2 regions of the Variovorax sp. LjRoot130 genome follow, and region 2 is predicted to be linked to the other one. Evidence: predicted binding sites of a transcription regulator. Region 2 holds the regulator's gene; the other holds the start of a gene.
What was found. Region 2 encodes FNR, which switches genes on or off when oxygen is low (the NO sensors DNR and NnrR bind a similar motif). Its sites were predicted from a motif close to TTGATNNNNATCAA; they were not measured.
Positions count from the first base shown of each region.

Region 1: a site for FNR is predicted at 2,978-2,991, ahead of ACSQ86_RS36300 (TraR/DksA family transcriptional regulator). Genes of this name have one in related genera too.

Region 1 is NZ_CAXURM020000002.1:1,357,168-1,365,410, forward strand. It holds gene ACSQ86_RS36275 (sialidase family protein) at 1-63, opposite strand, end outside; gene ACSQ86_RS36280 (hypothetical protein) at 381-692, opposite strand; gene ACSQ86_RS36285 (hypothetical protein) at 886-1,347, opposite strand; partial or broken gene ACSQ86_RS36290 (IS6 family transposase) at 1,610-1,708, shown strand; gene ACSQ86_RS36295 (hypothetical protein) at 2,123-2,872, shown strand; gene ACSQ86_RS36300 (TraR/DksA family transcriptional regulator) at 3,053-3,409, shown strand; gene ubiM (5-demethoxyubiquinol-8 5-hydroxylase UbiM) at 3,578-4,798, shown strand; gene ACSQ86_RS36310 (bacteriohemerythrin) at 4,802-5,278, opposite strand; gene ACSQ86_RS36315 (YitT family protein) at 5,309-6,184, opposite strand; gene ACSQ86_RS36320 (hemerythrin domain-containing protein) at 6,365-6,907, opposite strand; gene ACSQ86_RS36325 (copper-transporting P-type ATPase) at 7,088-8,243, opposite strand, start outside.
Region 2 is NZ_CAXURM020000002.1:1,473,219-1,481,461, forward strand. It holds gene ACSQ86_RS36870 (YgaP family membrane protein) at 1-34, shown strand, start outside; gene ACSQ86_RS36875 (hypothetical protein) at 585-1,181, opposite strand; gene ACSQ86_RS36880 (sulfite exporter TauE/SafE family protein) at 1,205-1,918, opposite strand; gene fnr (fumarate/nitrate reduction transcriptional regulator Fnr) at 2,131-2,847, shown strand; gene ACSQ86_RS36890 (hypothetical protein) at 2,828-3,073, opposite strand; gene ACSQ86_RS36895 (FixH family protein) at 3,079-3,354, opposite strand; gene ccoG (cytochrome c oxidase accessory protein CcoG) at 3,375-4,814, opposite strand; gene ccoP (cytochrome-c oxidase, cbb3-type subunit III) at 4,822-5,736, opposite strand; gene ACSQ86_RS36910 (cbb3-type cytochrome oxidase subunit 3) at 5,746-5,883, opposite strand; gene ccoO (cytochrome-c oxidase, cbb3-type subunit II) at 5,894-6,520, opposite strand; gene ccoN (cytochrome-c oxidase, cbb3-type subunit I) at 6,533-7,972, opposite strand; gene ccoS (cbb3-type cytochrome oxidase assembly protein CcoS) at 8,038-8,175, opposite strand; gene ACSQ86_RS36930 (heavy metal translocating P-type ATPase) at 8,175-8,243, opposite strand, start outside.

The DNA.
Region 1 (8,243 bases), 120 kb from region 2:
TAGGCCCAGCACCGCCGCGCCGAGGAACGCCGATCCGCGCGTAAGCCGTGGAAGCTGTGACATGCCTTCCTCCTGCTGTATCGAAGGAGGCCACATCGTGCGCTCGCCTCGAAAGCCATGTCAAGGCATCGTGCTGCGTGGGCGCGCGTGGAGCCAACGGCGTGCCCCCTGCGGAAACCGGGTGGCAATGGCCGGTCTCGAAAATGTCAAGCGGGCGTTCGACTCGAAATTTGCTAACAGCAGCAATGGGTCGAGAGCGGCGTTGAGCGACTGCTTTTTGGCATCAACATTGAATGGCTGGTGATGGCCAGGTGATGGCCGCATTCTGCCGAAGAGCTTTCTGCCAGCCAGCCAGCCATGCGCGCTGCCGGCATGTGCATCTATCGAAGTCTGGAGCCGCCCGAGTTTACTGCTTCCTCATCTCGCCTACTTGGGTAATACGGCTTCTTCTCGTCCAATTGGTAGAACAGCAAGCCATGAATTTCCATGGCTTGTGCTTTGACTACACGCCGTGTCCATAGCGCTTTGAACGCGCTGTTGAGCGTTGCTTCATCAAGCCTGCGTTCGTAGACCTCATCGATGAACGCGACGTCCTGTCCAGCCGGGAAAATGAGCGAGAACTCCTCGTCAGTCGCGGCAAGGATGTCGTAGACGCAATTCACGGCGCCGTCGATGACCTGGATATTCTTCATTGCAAGCTCATGGTGAAGGTTGCCGGCGGAGGTCCGCTGGGCCGCATCCTGCCGCATCCTCGACGGCGCCGGCGGGCCTAACCGGCTGTTTGCGGCCTGACCGTCGGAGCCTTGTGACCCGTTTCTGCGACCGGGGAAATTCAAAGTGGGTGAAGAAACCGCCCGAAGATTCAAACTGTGTTGCGCAGCGGGTTCAAAGTGACCTGGTAGATCTGCTCCAAGTCCTTGATGCGCACGCCTCGGGGTTGCGTCCTCGGCGCCGATCGACAGCGACCCACGACGCTTCAGGTTCGCAGGCGAGCGGGTCTTGTTCGGCGTACTCCCGGTCGAGCAGGCAGCCGGTCGCCTTGAACCAGCAGATCGAGTCGTGCGCGGCGACGACCGCCAGCTTAATCTGCTCGGACGCACCCGGGTCGGCCAAAGCCGCCCACTTGGCGCTATCGGCCGCCTGCTCAAGCTCGAATACGGCCTCGCGTTGGCCGGGGGCAGGGGCGCCTTCCACCGCGGGCCGCGTTTTCGCGAACTTCCGCCGAAACTCCGCAACGACCGCCACGAGAACTGGGCATGCTATGCCGTCAGCCGCCAGCGCGGCTTCAGCCGCGGTCAATCGGCTGTCGAGCTGGAAGCAGACCTGTTTCGAAATCGTTGTCGTCATGATGCTCTCCCAGTCAGGCCGGCCGCCCCCTGAAAAACACCCCTACGGCCTTCCTGCGCGGTTCTCCCGCCGCCACGTGCTCTCGGCCGGGCGCTGTGCCGGGAACGGTGCGTGCGTTTTGGCTGTAGGCTTATAAATTGTAGTCAGGCAGCTCGACCCCGCAAGGAGCAGGCCGCCGCGCTGCTGGTCTGCATCACCCCACTGCCGGCCGAGGCCAGGCCCGCGACCACCCGGTGCAAATCGCCCCTGCGGTGGCGAGTCGATGGCGCAGCGGTTGCAGAGCATGGACGAACTGTTCAAAGGCCAGCCCTGGTACCTGCGGTTCAAGCTGAGCTTTCGCGACTTGGTGGAGATGATGGCCGCCGACCCGCACGAGCGGCGGACGTCGCGTGCTCTTTATGTCGGGCGACGATGCGCCGGCTGCGGGTCTTCCCATATTCGCAGTGCGTAGCTCATTCGGCTCCGAAGGGTAATTCTTCGACAGCAGAGCATCGTCGAGGGGCGGAGGTTGGAGCCCGAGCCGAGGGTCCGCTCATGGCCCTTTGCACTCGCTCAGCGGTCCTGAAAGTGCTTGATCCGGTGTGGTGCTTGGGCCCGCGCGCCACGGGATCTTCACGCGGCGCGCCACCGAACATTCGAACATTCCCGTGTCGCGCCTGCGGACCTTCGTGTATGCGGGCCGTCCAACGGCCATGTACGGCGGCTTAGGGCCCCAAAGAAGGTCGGCAGGGTCAAGCGCTGCCAGAATCGTGCAGGATGTATCCGAGACGGCAACATGAGCGCAGCACTTTACGAGCCGATCAATGTGTACAAGCCTGTGGCGGCAAACATCGGAGTTGTCGACGGGCCCTTTGAATACCTGACCGTGGCTGGCGTCAGGCTGCCGCTACCGTTCACCACCCGCATGACGGTGGTGCGCCTCTCGAACGGCGATCTTTTCCTTCACTCGCCGACGAAGTTCGATCGCAAGCTTGCAGACGAGCTTGAGCACCTCGGGACTGTCCGGTATCTGATCTCCCCCAACCAGTTCCACTATGCCCACATTGGGGAGTGGTTGAACGCCTTTCCGGATGCCGTCGCATGGGCGTCGCCGGGCGTACGCAGAAGGAGCAGAGCGCGGCGCGTGGAGATCCGTTTCGGGAGAGACCTCGATCTGGACCCGCCGGGCGAATGGCGGAACGAACTGGACCAAACGCTGTTTCCGGGTGGCTACTTCAAGGAATTCATCTTCTTCCACCGGGAATCAGAATCTCTCATCGTGACGGACGCCATCATCAACATCGAGTTGGACAAGATGGACGAGCCTTGGCGAACGTTGACGAGGATGAGCGGGATGTACTACCCACGCGGGCAGGTGTTCTTCGGGATGCGCCTGCCGCTGTTGTTGCAGCGAAAAAAGGCAGCTGCGGCCATCGCGAAACTTCACGCATGGCGGCCTCGCCGCATCTTGCTCAGTCATGGGCGCTGCTTCGACGCGGATGCAGACGCGGTTATCCGCCGGATTTTCGGAAAGCTTGGGAGGTGAGAATCCGAGGGCTGCTCCTGGGCCAACGGCTGTCACACGCCGTCAGGCCAGATACGGACAAGGTCGCCCGCTGGCAGCTGCGCGGAGTTTTGGGCGACGCGGAATTTGACGCGGATCAAATCCCGGGCGAATGGACATCCGGATACTGGCGGCCAGTCAACCTCATCCCGAGCCGCCAGCATGAACCACATGAAGCCGGAAGATCTGCAGTCCTTCATCGAGCGTCTGGACATCCTGAAGCGGTGGGCGCTCAGCGAACGCGCCCAGCTGCACGACGGCCGCGCCGAGCATGCGCCCGACGCGCAGGCTTCCGAGCCCTGCCCTTCGTCGGCTGGGGAAGTCGGCAATGTCACGGCCTTCGCTGCCGTCAAGGTTCGTCGGCCGACGCTGCAGGATATCGAACAGGCACTCCAACGCATCTCCCTGGGCCTCTACGCGCTTTGCCTCGATTGCGAGCGTGTCATCGCGCGCGAACGCATGCTGATCGAACCGGCGGCCATCCGGTGCCACGCCTGTCAGTTCAGGCTGGCCCGCTGAACGCTGGAGCATTGCAGCCAAACTCGCCCTCGCCCACGGCGCTCGACCTGAAGCGCCGCGTGTTGAACTTTCGGGCGCCAAGGCCCGTTTCGCCAACCCTTGACCTCCGTCAAGGTGAGCGCTGCTGCGCCGCCCACAATCCGGCTCCTCATCCACGGAGGAAACTGAATGCAGCAGGATCGTGACGTCCTCATCGTCGGCGCCGGTCCGACCGGGCTGGCTTTGGCCATTGCCCTGGCCGACGCCGGCTTCACCGCTACCGTGCTGGACGCCCAGCCGCGCGAGGCCCTGGCCGCCCCGGCCGAGGACGGACGCGACATCGCGCTGACCCACGCCAGCGTGGCCACGTTGCGCGCACTGGGACTTTGGCAGCGCCTCTTGCCCGAAGAAATCGGGCGCATCCGGGAAGCGCGCGTCATGGATGGCGATCGGCAGCGCTCGGCGCTGTCCTTCAACGCGCACGGCCACGGCGCCGACGCTCTGGGCTGGATCGTGCCGAACCATGCACTGCGCCGCGTCAGTTTTGCAGCTGCGGCACAGCGCCCGGGACTGCGTCTGATGGATAGCGCGCAGGCGCTGCGCATCGGCACCTTGTCCACGCACGCGGAACTTGAGTTCGGCACCTCACCGTGCGCGCCGCACCATCTGCGCGGCCGCCTGCTCGTCGCGGCGGACAGCCGATTCTCCTGGTCCCGCCGGCAGCTCGGCATCGCGGCCGACATGCATGACTTCGGCCGCACCATGATCGTGTGCCGGATGCAGCACGACCTGCCACATGACGACGTCGCGTATGAGTGCTTCGGCTACGAACGCACGCTCGCGGTGCTGCCCGCTGCGGGCCATGTCTCGTCGGTCGTGGTGACCACCGACGCCGCCGCGGCGGCGCAGCTGTTGGCATTGCCCGAACGTGCGTTCGCGACCCTGGTGGAGCGCCAGTTCCGCGGCCGGCTGGGCCGCATGCAACTGCTCGGGCGGCGCTTCGCCTACCCGCTCGTTGCCGCGTATGCCCGCCGCTTTGCGGCCCTGCGCAGCGCGCTGGTCGGCGACGCGGCCGTCGGCATGCATCCGGTCACGGCCCACGGCTACAACCTAGGATTGCAAAGCATCACCTCTCTCACACACGCACTCTGCGCAGCCCGCGCCGCCAACCAGGACATCGGCGCCGCCGCGGTTCTGGCGGGCTACGAACGCAGGCATCGTCGCGATTCGGCCCTGATCTACCACGGCACGAATGCCGTGGCGAAGCTCTATGCCAGCACCGGCGCACCGCAGCGCTTCGCACGTCAGCTGATCCTTCGCGCGGCCCAGCATCTGCCACCGCTGAAGGCGGCGATCACTGCGCGCCTCACAGGCCAGGGCGGCCTGCAGTTGCCCGGAGCGGCTCCCTAGCGCTCAATGCGTCGCACCGTGCTCCACGGCGGCACGCAGCGCGGACCACACGGGAAGCGAGGCCTGCGCCGGCACGTCGGCGGGCGCGGGTTCGAATCGTGCGCTGCGCAAGTGGAGGGCCAGCGCGGCGTCCATTGTCTGCACATGCTTGACATACCAGTCTCTCAACTGATGCGCCATCTCCCGCACCTGCAGCAGCCTTCCTTCCTCGGCCTGCAACGCACCTTCGCGCATGACCCCCAGCACCACGCGGTGCTGGATCGCGTGCTCCTTGCGCGATGCGTAACCGGTCGTTCGCATCCAGATGTCTTCGCGCGCAAAATTCTCGGCGGCGCACTCCACCAGGTCGCGCCAGGCCGATGGCAGCTGCGCGTTGTCAGCCTTGTCAACCAGCGCCAAGAGCCCGAAGAACTCCTTACACGCCTGGTCCATGAAGGGCAAGTCGAGCGAGAGTGCGTCGGATCGATCCAGGGCAGCCATGTGATCTCCTTTGATACTGAAGACACAAGGCTACCGGCGCCTGGCGAGTGGCCCCTTGATGTGGCTCAACGACTGATCAATCGATTCGCCCACATCACCTGCAGCACCTCTCAGCGACCTCCGTACTCGTGGGCTGGCGCCTTGGTAGGGCCGGTTGCCCGAGCCGGGCCGCGAGTCCTGCGCCAAGTGATGGCGTATGCCGGTCCCGGACGCATCACCGACGGCGTGAGCCTTGTCCGCATGAGCCTGGCCGAACGGCGCTTCGCGTGGCGCGGGTGAGCTCCGTGGCGGCAGACCTTGTTCGCCCGGTCGATGATTCCACACCAAAACCAGATTCACCATCACTGCCGACACGATGGAATAGACGACACGGCTCGGTTCAACGAGAGCGAATGCCGCCGCAACGATCGCGGCATCACACACCATTTGCACCGTGCCCGCGCGCCATCCACGCCGCCGCTGCAGAAACAGTGCCAGCACGCCAAATCCACCCAGGCTGGCACCATGACGGAACAGCACCAGCAAACCGACACCGATCAGCAAACCACCGACGATCGCTGCGAACAGCGGGTGCGCCGAGTGCACGCTGAGAGCCCTGCCCATTCCTTCGACGCCGAGCGACAAACCGGCGACGACGATGATGGTTTTCCAGGTGAATCGCGCTCCGAATACGCGCCAGGCGAATGCGATGAACGGCAGGTTCACGATGAGCAAGGTCCAGCCGAGAGGCCAGCTTGTCGCATAGCTCATCAGGAAGGCCAGACCAGGAATGCCGCCGGTCAACAGTTGGGCGCTGCGAAGCATGGCCAGCCCCAGGGCGACCAACAGTATCGCGGTCGCGAAACCCTGCGCGTCGTTCAGCAGCGGGTGTGGCCTTGCGACGTGGACTCGCGTGCTTTGATCCATGAAGCAGTGTCCCCCGTGCGGTGAATACTGACCTTGCGCCAGGACAAGGTCTTGCGCTGCTGCGGCCGTTCCGGGCGTCGCCGCCGATCGCCCCCTGTGCTCGAAGACAGAGGCTTCGGGCTTTGCGAGCGACGCTGTTCGGGTGCCCGAGGGAGCTTTGCCGCCGGATCGAGGCGCCGGTTATCTTGCCGCCAGCAACTCGCGCAGCCTCCCATAGGTCGGACTCGGCGCTTCTCCGAACAATGGATCCGAACCGGATGGAACCGCCCCCGCGACGATCTCCCAGTCCTGCGCTGTGAGCAAAAGCGCCGCGCGCGGCAAGATGTCCCTTTCCTCGGTGGCAAGGTGGTGCCGGTAGTAAACCAAGTAGAGTGCTGCCGCCGCTTCTACGGTCTCGCGCAGGATCAGAGCATCGGCGACGACCTCCTGCAGTCGCGTCACAAGCTCTTCGCCGGCAGCGGCGATTGCGCGATGCTCCTGCAGCAGGCGATTGATTGGGAGGCGCAACGACGGATCGCGCATGACCAGGCTCGCGAATGCGGCGTCCTCGCGCGGATGGTGAAAGCGGTCCCCAAACTCCCGCAGATACGAGACGATCTCGAGCATGAGGTCGACATCCGGATCTTCGCCTTCGTGAAACCTGGTGACCTGCTCTTCAAACACATCGAGGAGCCGGGAGAAGTTGACATGCTCGGCATGCCATAGCGCGAGCGGGTTGGCCATACTGAACCTCCGAAATCCGGTGGAACCCAGGGGCAGTCTAGCCAGCCCGGCGCCGAACTCCATGATCTGCGTCAGGCAAACTGCTTGACACTTGGGAGATTCGGCCTCTCGCCGTCCCCTTGCGGCGTGCCATGAGGCGGCACGGTTCATGAGCAAGGTTGGCCCAGTTCGCTCACTTCGTCATCGGTCGCCCTTTCCGGCTCGCAGTCTCAGCGAGTTGGCGATGACGCTGACCGATGACAGTGCCATCGCCGCCGCCGCCACGACCGGCGACAACAGCAGGCCGAAGAACGGATACAGAACACCGGCGGCGATCGGGATGCCGGCGACGTTGTAGGCGAATGACAAGAAGAGGTTCTGGCGGATGTTTCTCATCGTCGCCTTCGAAAGCAGGCGAGCCCGAACGATGCCCATCAAGTCGCCTTTCAGCAGCGTGACGCCGGCACTTTCCATTGCCACGTCGGTGCCGGTCCCCATCGCGATGCCTACGTCCGCTGCGGCCAGGGCGGGCGCGTCGTTGACCCCGTCCCCCGCCATCGCGACCACCCTGCCCTGCGCCTTCAGCCGCTGGACAACGGACGCCTTGTCCTCGGGGAACACCTCCGAGATGACCTCGTCGATACCCAACTCCCGCCCCACAGCCTCCGCCGTCGTCTTGCCATCGCCGGTCAGCATGACGATACGGACGCCGGCATCGCGCAGGGCCTTGAGAGCCTGCGGGGTTGTGGCCTTGATGGGGTCGGCGATGGCGACGAAACCGGCAAGACGACCATCGAGTCCCACGAAGATGACCGTCGCCGACCTCGAACGCTGGGACTCTGCCTGCGCGGCCAGCGCGGCCACATCGATGCCCTGCTCCGCGAGGAACTTGGCGCTCCCGCAAACCACGCGTGAACCGTCAACGACACCGACCACGCCCTTGCCGACGGGCGAGTCGAAGTCGCTGACGGACGACAGCGTCAGCTTGCGGTCCCGCGCCTCGGCCACGATGGCGGCGGCCAGCGGATGTTCGCTCGCACGCTCGACGCTGGCGAGCTTCTGCATCACCGCAGCCGCATCGAACCCGGCGGCCGGCGCGACCTGGACTACCTTCGGACTACCTTCGGTCAAGGTACCGGTCTTGTCGACCACCAGCGTGTCGACCTTCTCCATGCGCTCCAGCGCCTCGGCATCGCGGATGAGCACGCCCTGTTGCGCGCCGCGGCCCACGCCCACCATGATGGACATTGGCGTCGCCAGCCCCAGCGCACACGGACAGGCAATGATGAGCACCGCAACCGCCGCGATGAGCGCGTAGGAGAAGGCTGGGCTAGGACCCCAGACGAGCCAGGCGACA
Region 2 (8,243 bases):
CGACAGCCCTCGGGGCCGGCCAGGACGACCGTGAATGTCGGCCCATCGAGGCGCCTTGGGAGATCTGCCATGTGGATGATCGTCGCGGTCTTGGTGCTGCTCGGCGCGGCGCTGCTGTGGCTCGCCCTCCAGGCGCTGATTGCCTGGATCACCCTGGATTGATGCTTCGCGATATCCCTGGCGCGCCGGCGGCTCGGCGAACGCGCAGCTTCAAGCGACACTGAAGGTATGAGCAACTCGCCCGGCCAGGCGCGGTCGTCGGCCTGGCCGTGGCGTTGGGCATCGGGCTCCTGCTCGGCTTCGAGCGCGAACGTCGCAAGGGGTCGCAAGGGCGACGGTGATCGGCGCGCCGCCGCAGGCCTGCGCACCTTCGCCGTTGCAGCATAGGCGGGCGCTTGCCGACCATCACTTCGTGCGCGGCGCCTTGGTCGCGGTCAGCGCCAACACGGTGACCCGATGTACCCTGGCCGCCATCGCGGGGGTTGCAGCTTCGCGCTGCGTATCGCCGCCGCCCTGTTTGCCAAACTCGCATGCACATGGGCCGCTGCCGTCTGGTTTGTGCTCCATTGAAGGCTAACCCGGCGCTAAGGCGCGGCCGAAGCTGTCTCTCCGCTCAGCGCCCGCCTTTTCGCCCGCCATGATTCCTCAGCGGCCTCGTGGCTCGCCTTTGCTGCCATGCGCAAGGCATCGCGCGCTGTCCGGAGATCTTCGTAGACAGCGCTCGCGGCGCTCTTGGCTTGCGCCGTGCTCGCCCCAGCGAACTGGTCGGACGCCGCCTCGATCTGCTCGAGCGCCCGATTCCAGGCGACAGAGGCTTGTTCGCTCGCCTGCGCCGCATGCTCGGCCGCTGTCTTGCTTTGGCTCGTCGCGCGATCGGCTGCAACAAGCGCCCTTTGCCAAGCGCGATGGGCGGACAGCCCGGTCTTTCGTGCCGCTTCGCCGGCCGCCTTCACGCGGCGATCAGAGGGCCGAGCTGCATACCTTCTTGCCTTGAGCAACGCCGCAGCGGCGTCCTTGGACGCGTTTCTTGTGGCCGAGGCTGCATCGAGAGCCGCCTGATATGCAACGTCATGGGCGGCCATGCCCTGCATCTGAAGGTCTGGCTGCGCGGGGCGCTGCTGGGCAGCGCAAGGGCTCATGAGCGCGGCGCAGACGGCCGAAAGTCCGATCAGCGCGATCATGTTGCGTCTCATGGTGTCTCCCTTCAGCGGCACCATATGTCGATCTGATGACTCAGGTCGATCCACAGCGCCTGAATTGCCACTGCCGCAAGCAGGCCGCCGGCAAGCCGGGTTCCCCATTCCTTGCGCGCAATGCTGGCACCTGAACGCAAGCGCTGCCACAGCCAAGGGGCCAGAACCAGCGACACGCCGCTGCCCACGGCAAAGAGGGCCATCGTCAGTGCGCCTTGCGCCGGTCCGTTGGCCAGCCCGGCAAGCATCAGCGCGGAATACAACAGACCGCAAGGCATGGAGACCCAGAGCGCACCCGTCGCGAGCACGCCGGCCATCGAACCGGTGAGCGGCCGCAGGCGCGTCGCGAGCGCGCGCCCGATACGGTGCGCCCAGAGTGGCTGTCGCCCGAGTGCGGCGAGCACCAGGCCCCAGGCGAGCACGAACACATGAAGCAGCACCCACAGAGGACGCAACGCCGCGACCTGTTCGCTTGCGAACCCGAGGCTCTGCATCGCCGCTGCGGCGGCCGCCCCGGCAGCCGTATAGCCCGCGATACGGGCCGCATGGAAGGCGACGGATGCGGAAACGGCCGGAGGGCTCGCCGAAAGCGGCGCCACACCACCATCCACCGGCACGCGCACGATGCGGATCACGCCGGCACAGGCAGCACCGCACATCGCGACGCAATGGGGCCCGCCGACCAATCCCATCAGGAGCGCAGTGCTGGCGAGCGCAGTCTGCATGATCAGACGATGCGCGAGAAGCGCGTGCGGTTGTGCTCGGCCGGGACGCGAGATGAATCGGCAGGGGCGAGGGCGAGAGATGTGTTCATTGCGGCGGTGGGTCTGGCAAGCAATGACCCACTATGCGGGCAGGTCGACCCGTCATCCTTGATGTGCATCAAGCCTGGGCGGCGCACCGCGTCACAGAATCACTGCAACCCTCGACGCCCTCCATGAAAGCCGAACACATCAAGGTCGCCTGCTCCAGTTGCACCCTGCGCGAGCTGTGCATGCCCGCGGGGCTGGAGCCGAGCGAGTTGAAACGCATCGACGAGATCGTGGCCACGCGGCGCAAGGTCCGACGACGCGAGACGCTCTTTCGCAACGGCGAGCCCTTCACCTCGCTCTATGCGATCCGCACCGGTGTCTTCAAGACCCGCGTGGCGACCGAGGATGGGCGCGACCAGGTCACCGGTTTCCAGATGGCCGGCGAAATCATCGGCCTCGACGGCATCGTCAACAACCAGCACACCTGCGACGCGGTCGCGCTCGAGGATGCCGAGGTCTGCGTGATGCCCTTTCACCGAATCGAGGAACTGTCGCGCGAGGTCGCGGCGCTGCAGCGCCACGTGCATCAGATCATGAGCCGCGAGATCGTGCGCGAGCACGGGGTGATGCTGCTGCTGGGAAGCATGCGGGCCGAGGAACGCCTCGCGGCTTTTCTGCTCAACCTCGTGCAGCGCCTGCACGCGCGCGGTTTCTCGCGCTCCGAGTTCGTGCTGCGCATGACCCGCGAGGAGATCGGCAGCTACCTCGGACTCACCCTCGAAACCGTGAGCCGAACGCTCTCCAAGTTCATGGAGGATGGGATCGTCGAGGTGGAGAAGCGCAATCTTCGCATCGTCGACGCCGAGGCGCTCCGGCGCATCGTCAATCCTCCCGGCTGTTGATCTCGGAGGCCGGCCTGGTCAAAAGCAGCGTCAGCGCGCTCGACCCTATCGCCAGCAGCCAGAAGACGAAGAAGCCGGCCGCATAGACTGTCTGGCGGGACAGGCCGACGGCCTCGCCGCGCCAGTGGAGGTCGCCGGGGTCGACCAGTGCAAACACCAGCAGTTCGGCCGCGCTCGCCAGCAGAAAGGCGGGCCAGAGAATCGACATCCAGTTGCGCGTCTTCATGACCATCAGCGCCTGGGTGCGGGCAGGTCGGCATCAGGCGTTGCCGCATGATTGCGGCCCGCCAGCGCGGGCATCAGTTTCTTTTCGATCAGATGCTTGTTGATCTCGATGCCCTGGCGGTAGTAGTCTGGCGCCACCACCGGATCGGGCGTGCGCAGGGCGAGCCAGAGCGTCACGAAGCTGGCGACGACGACCACCGCGGGCCCGGCCATCACCATCCACAGCAGCGGGAACTGCCACCAGGGTTCGCTCTTCGGGGAAGTCATCGCATGATCGTCCATCTTGTCTCCTCTTTGCCAACTCAACGAGGCACCAGGAAGGTCGCCTTCTCCGACACCTGCGCGCTGCCGTCGGCCGAGCGCACGTCGAAGTGCACGACGTGGGAACCCGCGGTGGCGCTGCCGTAGGGGAGCTGCAGGCGCACCGCGACCCAGCGCGACTGCGCAGAACCGACCTCGACCGGATCAGGCGGCGACACGCTCAAGCCTTCCAGCCCCCTGGCTTCGATGCGGTAGCGCTGTACCTGCTCGGTCGCGTTCATGATCTGCAGGCGATAGACGTTCTCGAGTTGGCCGCCCTCGACGATGCGCGCGAGCGAAGCCCGGTCGCGCACCACGTCGACCTTCAGCGGCATGCGCACGACCAGGCTCGCCAGCACCCCCATCGTCAGCGCAGCGAGCAAGCCCGTGTAGATCAGCACCCGTGGGCGCAGCACGCGGCGCAGCACCTGCCTCGGCGTCCAATGGCCGGCCATGCCGTTCTGGGTCGCGTAGCGGATCAGACCTCGCGGTGTGGCCATCTTGTCCATCACGGTGTTGCAGGCGTCCACACAGAGCCCGCAGCCGATGCACTCGTACTGCAGCCCCTTGCGGATGTCGATGCCGGTCGGGCAGACCTGCACGCACAACGAACAGTCGATGCAGTCGCCAAGTCCCTGAGCGCGGGCATTGCTGCTCTTGGAACGCACCCCGCGGGGCTCGCCACGCTCGCTGTCGTAGCTCACGATCAGCGTGTCGCGATCGAACATGGCGCTCTGGAAGCGCGCATAGGGACACATGTACATGCAGACCTGCTCGCGCATGAAACCCGCATTGCCGTAGGTCGCAAAGCCGTAGAAGAAGACCCAGAACACCTCCCACGAACCCATGCGCGTCTGCAGGAACTCCAGGCCCAACTCGCGGATCGGCGTGAAGTAGCCGACGAAGGTGAAGCCGGTCCACAGCGCGATGCCGAGCCACACGATGTGCTTGAACCACTTCTTGACCAGCTTCTCGAGCGAGAAGTCGCCTTCGTCCAGGCGCATGCGCGCGATGCGGTTGCCTTCGATCTTTTGCTCGACCCACATGAAGATCTCGGTGTAGACGGTTTGCGGACAGGCATAGCCGCACCACAACCGCCCGGCCACCGCGGTGAAGAGGAAGAGCGACAGCGCCGAGATCACCAGCAGCCCGGTCAGGTAGATCAGGTCCTGCGGATACAGCACCAGCCCGAGGATGTAGAAGCGCCGCGCGCCCAGGTCGAACAGCACCGCCTGGCGCTGCCCCCACTCGAGCCAGGGCAGGCCATAGAACACGAGCTGCGTCAGGAACACCATGGCCCAGCGCCAGCGCGCGAAGACGCCGCGCACCGTGCGGGGATAGACCTTCTGGTGCGCGGCGAACAGGCCGCCACCTTCCTTAACGGCGGCGATCGGGATCACCCGGCGCCTCACCGGGGTCGACGCGGAAGCGGCATCCTTCATGACAGCCCTAGGGCGCAGCGGCAGGCTTGTTCGACAAGCCCCAGACATAGGAGGCCAGCACATGGATCTGGGCCTCGGTCAGGCGGCCCTGCTGGGCCGGCATCTGATTGGTCCTGCCGGTGTTGATGATCGAGATGATCGCCTCCTGCCCGTAGCCGTGCAGCCAGACCTTGTCGGCCAGGTTCGGCGCGCCCATGGCGGGGTTGCCGACGCCGCCGATGCCATGGCAGGCCGCGCAGGCGCTGAACTTGCTCTTGCCCAGGCCGGCGCGGACCGAATCGTGCGGGCTGCCCGACAGGCTCAGCACATAGTTGGCGACGTTCTTGACATCCTCGGGGGTGCCGACCGCCTCGGCCATCGGCGGCATCACGCCGGTGCGCCCCCGGGTGATCGATTCCTTGATCTTCTCCGGTGCGCCGCCGTGCAACCAGTCGCGGTCGGCCAGGTTCGGAAAGCCCTTGCTGCCGCGCGCGTCCGAGCCGTGGCACTGCGCGCAGTTGTTGAGGAACAGGCGCTCGCCGATCGCCGCCGCCGCGGGTTCGCCCGCCACGCGCTCGATCGGCATGGCCGCATAGGCGGCGTAGACGGGTTCGAGGTCACGCTTGGCCTTGGCAAGGTCCTTCGCATACTCGTTCTCGGTACTCCATGCGAGCTGGCCCTGGTAGCTGCCGAGCCCCGGATACGCGACCAGGTAGGCCAGGCCGAAGATGATGGTGAGCACGAAGAGGCCGACCCACCAGCGCGGCATCGGATTGTTGGCTTCGCGCAGGTCTTCGTCCCAGACATGTCCGGTCGTTTCATCGGTCCCGCCCGGAACCTTCGCGCGGGCAACGAGCCACAGCAGCAATGCACACAGCAGGATGCTGCCCAGCGAGGCAATGGCGACATAGTTCGACCAGAAGACACTGAAGAAATCGCTCATGTTGCTCTCTCAGTCCTGTTCGAACGGCAGTTGGGCGGCGCCCTCGAACCGTTTCGCGTTGCGGCGCGAGTAAGCCCATACGAAGATGCCGATGAATGTGGCGAAGGAAGCCAGCGTGGCCACGATCCGCAAGGTGGTGATGTCCATGAGGCGCTCCTTACTTGACCGCGAGCCCGAGCGACTGGAGATAGGCCACCAGCGCATCCATCTCGGTCTTTCCCTTCACCTCGGCCGGCGCCGCGGCGAGCTGCTCATCGGTGAAAGGCACGCCCACGCGGCGCAGGGCACGCATGTGGGTCGCAGCCTCGGCTCCGTCGAGCGGCGCCTTCTCGAGCCAGGCGTAGCCCGGCATGTTCGACTCGGGCACCACATCGCGCGGGTTGATCAGGTGGATGCGATGCCACTCGTCGCTGTACTTGCCGCCGACGCGCTGCAGATCAGGGCCGGTGCGCTTGCTGCCCCACTGGAACGGGTGGTCATAGACGAACTCGCCGGCGACCGAGTAGTGGCCGTAGCGCAGCGTCTCGGCACGGAAGGGCCGGATCATCTGCGAGTGGCAGTTGTAGCAGCCCTCGCGCACGTAGACGTCGCGGCCCAGCACCTGCAGCGAACTCGGCGGCTGCATGCCCGCCACGGCCTGCGTGGTCGATTTCTGGAAGAACAGCGGCACGATCTCGACCAGGCCGCCGATGGCGACGACCAGCAGGATCAGCACGATCATCAGGAAGTTGTTGGTCTCGATCTTCTCGTGCGAGAAGCCGGACTTGGGCGTGTTCGAGCTCATGTTCTTCTTTCCTCAGGCGGCTGCGGCTGCGGGCAGCGGGATGGCTGCGCGCACCGAGCTCCCCGAAATGACGGTCATGACGACGTTCCATGCCATGACCAGCATCCCGCCCAGGTAGAGCAGACCGCCGATCAGGCGCACCACGTAGTAGGGATAGGTGGCCTTCACGCTCTCCACGAAGGTGTAGGTGAGCGTGCCGTCCGGGTTGATGGAGCGCCACATCAGGCCCTGCATGACGCCGGCGATCCACATGGCGGCGATGTAGAGCACGATGCCGATGGTGGACATCCAGAAATGCAGCTCGATCGCCTTGACGCTGTGCATCTCGCTACGGCTGTACATCCTCGGGATCAGGTAGTAAAGCGAGCCCATCGAGATCAGTCCCACCCAGCCGAGCGCGCCGGCATGCACGTGGCCGACGGTCCAGTCGGTGTAGTGGGAGAGCGCGTTCACCGTCTTGATCGACATCATCGGCCCCTCGAAGGTCGCCATGCCGTAGAACGAGAGCGCCACGATCAGGAAACGCAGGATCGGGTCGGTGCGCAGCTTGTGCCAGGCGCCCGAGAGGGTCATGACGCCGTTGATCATTCCGCCCCAACTCGGCGCCAGCAGGATCAGCGAGAACACCATGCCGATCGACTGGGTCCAGTCGGGCAGCGCCGTGTAGTGCAGGTGGTGCGGCCCCGCCCACATGTAGGTGAAGATCAGCGCCCAGAAGTGCACGATCGAGAGCCGGTACGAATACACCGGCCGGCCGGCCTGCTTGGGGATGTAGTAGTACATCATCCCGAGGAAGCCGGCCGTGAGGAAGAAGCCGACCGCATTGTGGCCGTACCACCACTGCACCATCGCGTCCTGCACGCCGGCGTAGGCCGAGTAGCTCTTCATCAAGCCGGCGGGGATCGCCACGCTGTTGACGATGTGCAGCAGGGCGACCGCGATGATGAAGGCGCCGTAGAACCAGTTGGCCACGTAGATGTGCCGGACCTTGCGCGTGCCGATGGTTCCAAAGAACACGACCGCATAGGCCACCCAGACCAGGGCGATCAGGATGTCGATCGGCCATTCGAGCTCCGCATATTCCTTGCCGCTCGTGTAGCCCATCGGCAGGCTGATGGCGGCAGCCACGATCACGGCCTGCCAGCCCCAGAAGACGAAGGACGCGAGCGCCGGCGCGAACAGGCGTACCTGGCAGGTGCGCTGCACCACGTGAAAGCTGGTGGCCATCAGCGCGCAGCCGCCGAAGGCGAAGATCACTGCGTTGGTGTGCAGCGGCCGCAGCCGGCCGTAGCTGAGCCAGGGAATGCCGAGATTGAGCTCGGGCCAGGCCAGCTGCGAGGCGATGATCACGCCGACGAGCATGCCGACCACCCCCCACACGACCGACATCAGGGCGAGTTGCCGCACGACGGTGTCGCTGTAGACCGCTGCGGGAGGATTGGATACTTGCATCTTCTGGCCTTCTCGTGGATTGCGGTCAGTGTCCCGGCGCGGCATGCGAGGCGGTTTGATGCAGATCAATCGTTGCGCAGAATGCGCTCGCCCTCGCCTTCGACGTCGTCGAATTGGCCACGCTCGACGGCCCACCAGAGCCCGCCCAGGATCACCAGCACGAGCACGACCGAGAAGGGGATCAGGAGAAACAGGATGTCCATCAGCGTCCTGCCTCAGCGGGCCTGGCCAGGCGCGCCGCGTTGAGCACCACGAGCAGCGAGCTCGCCGC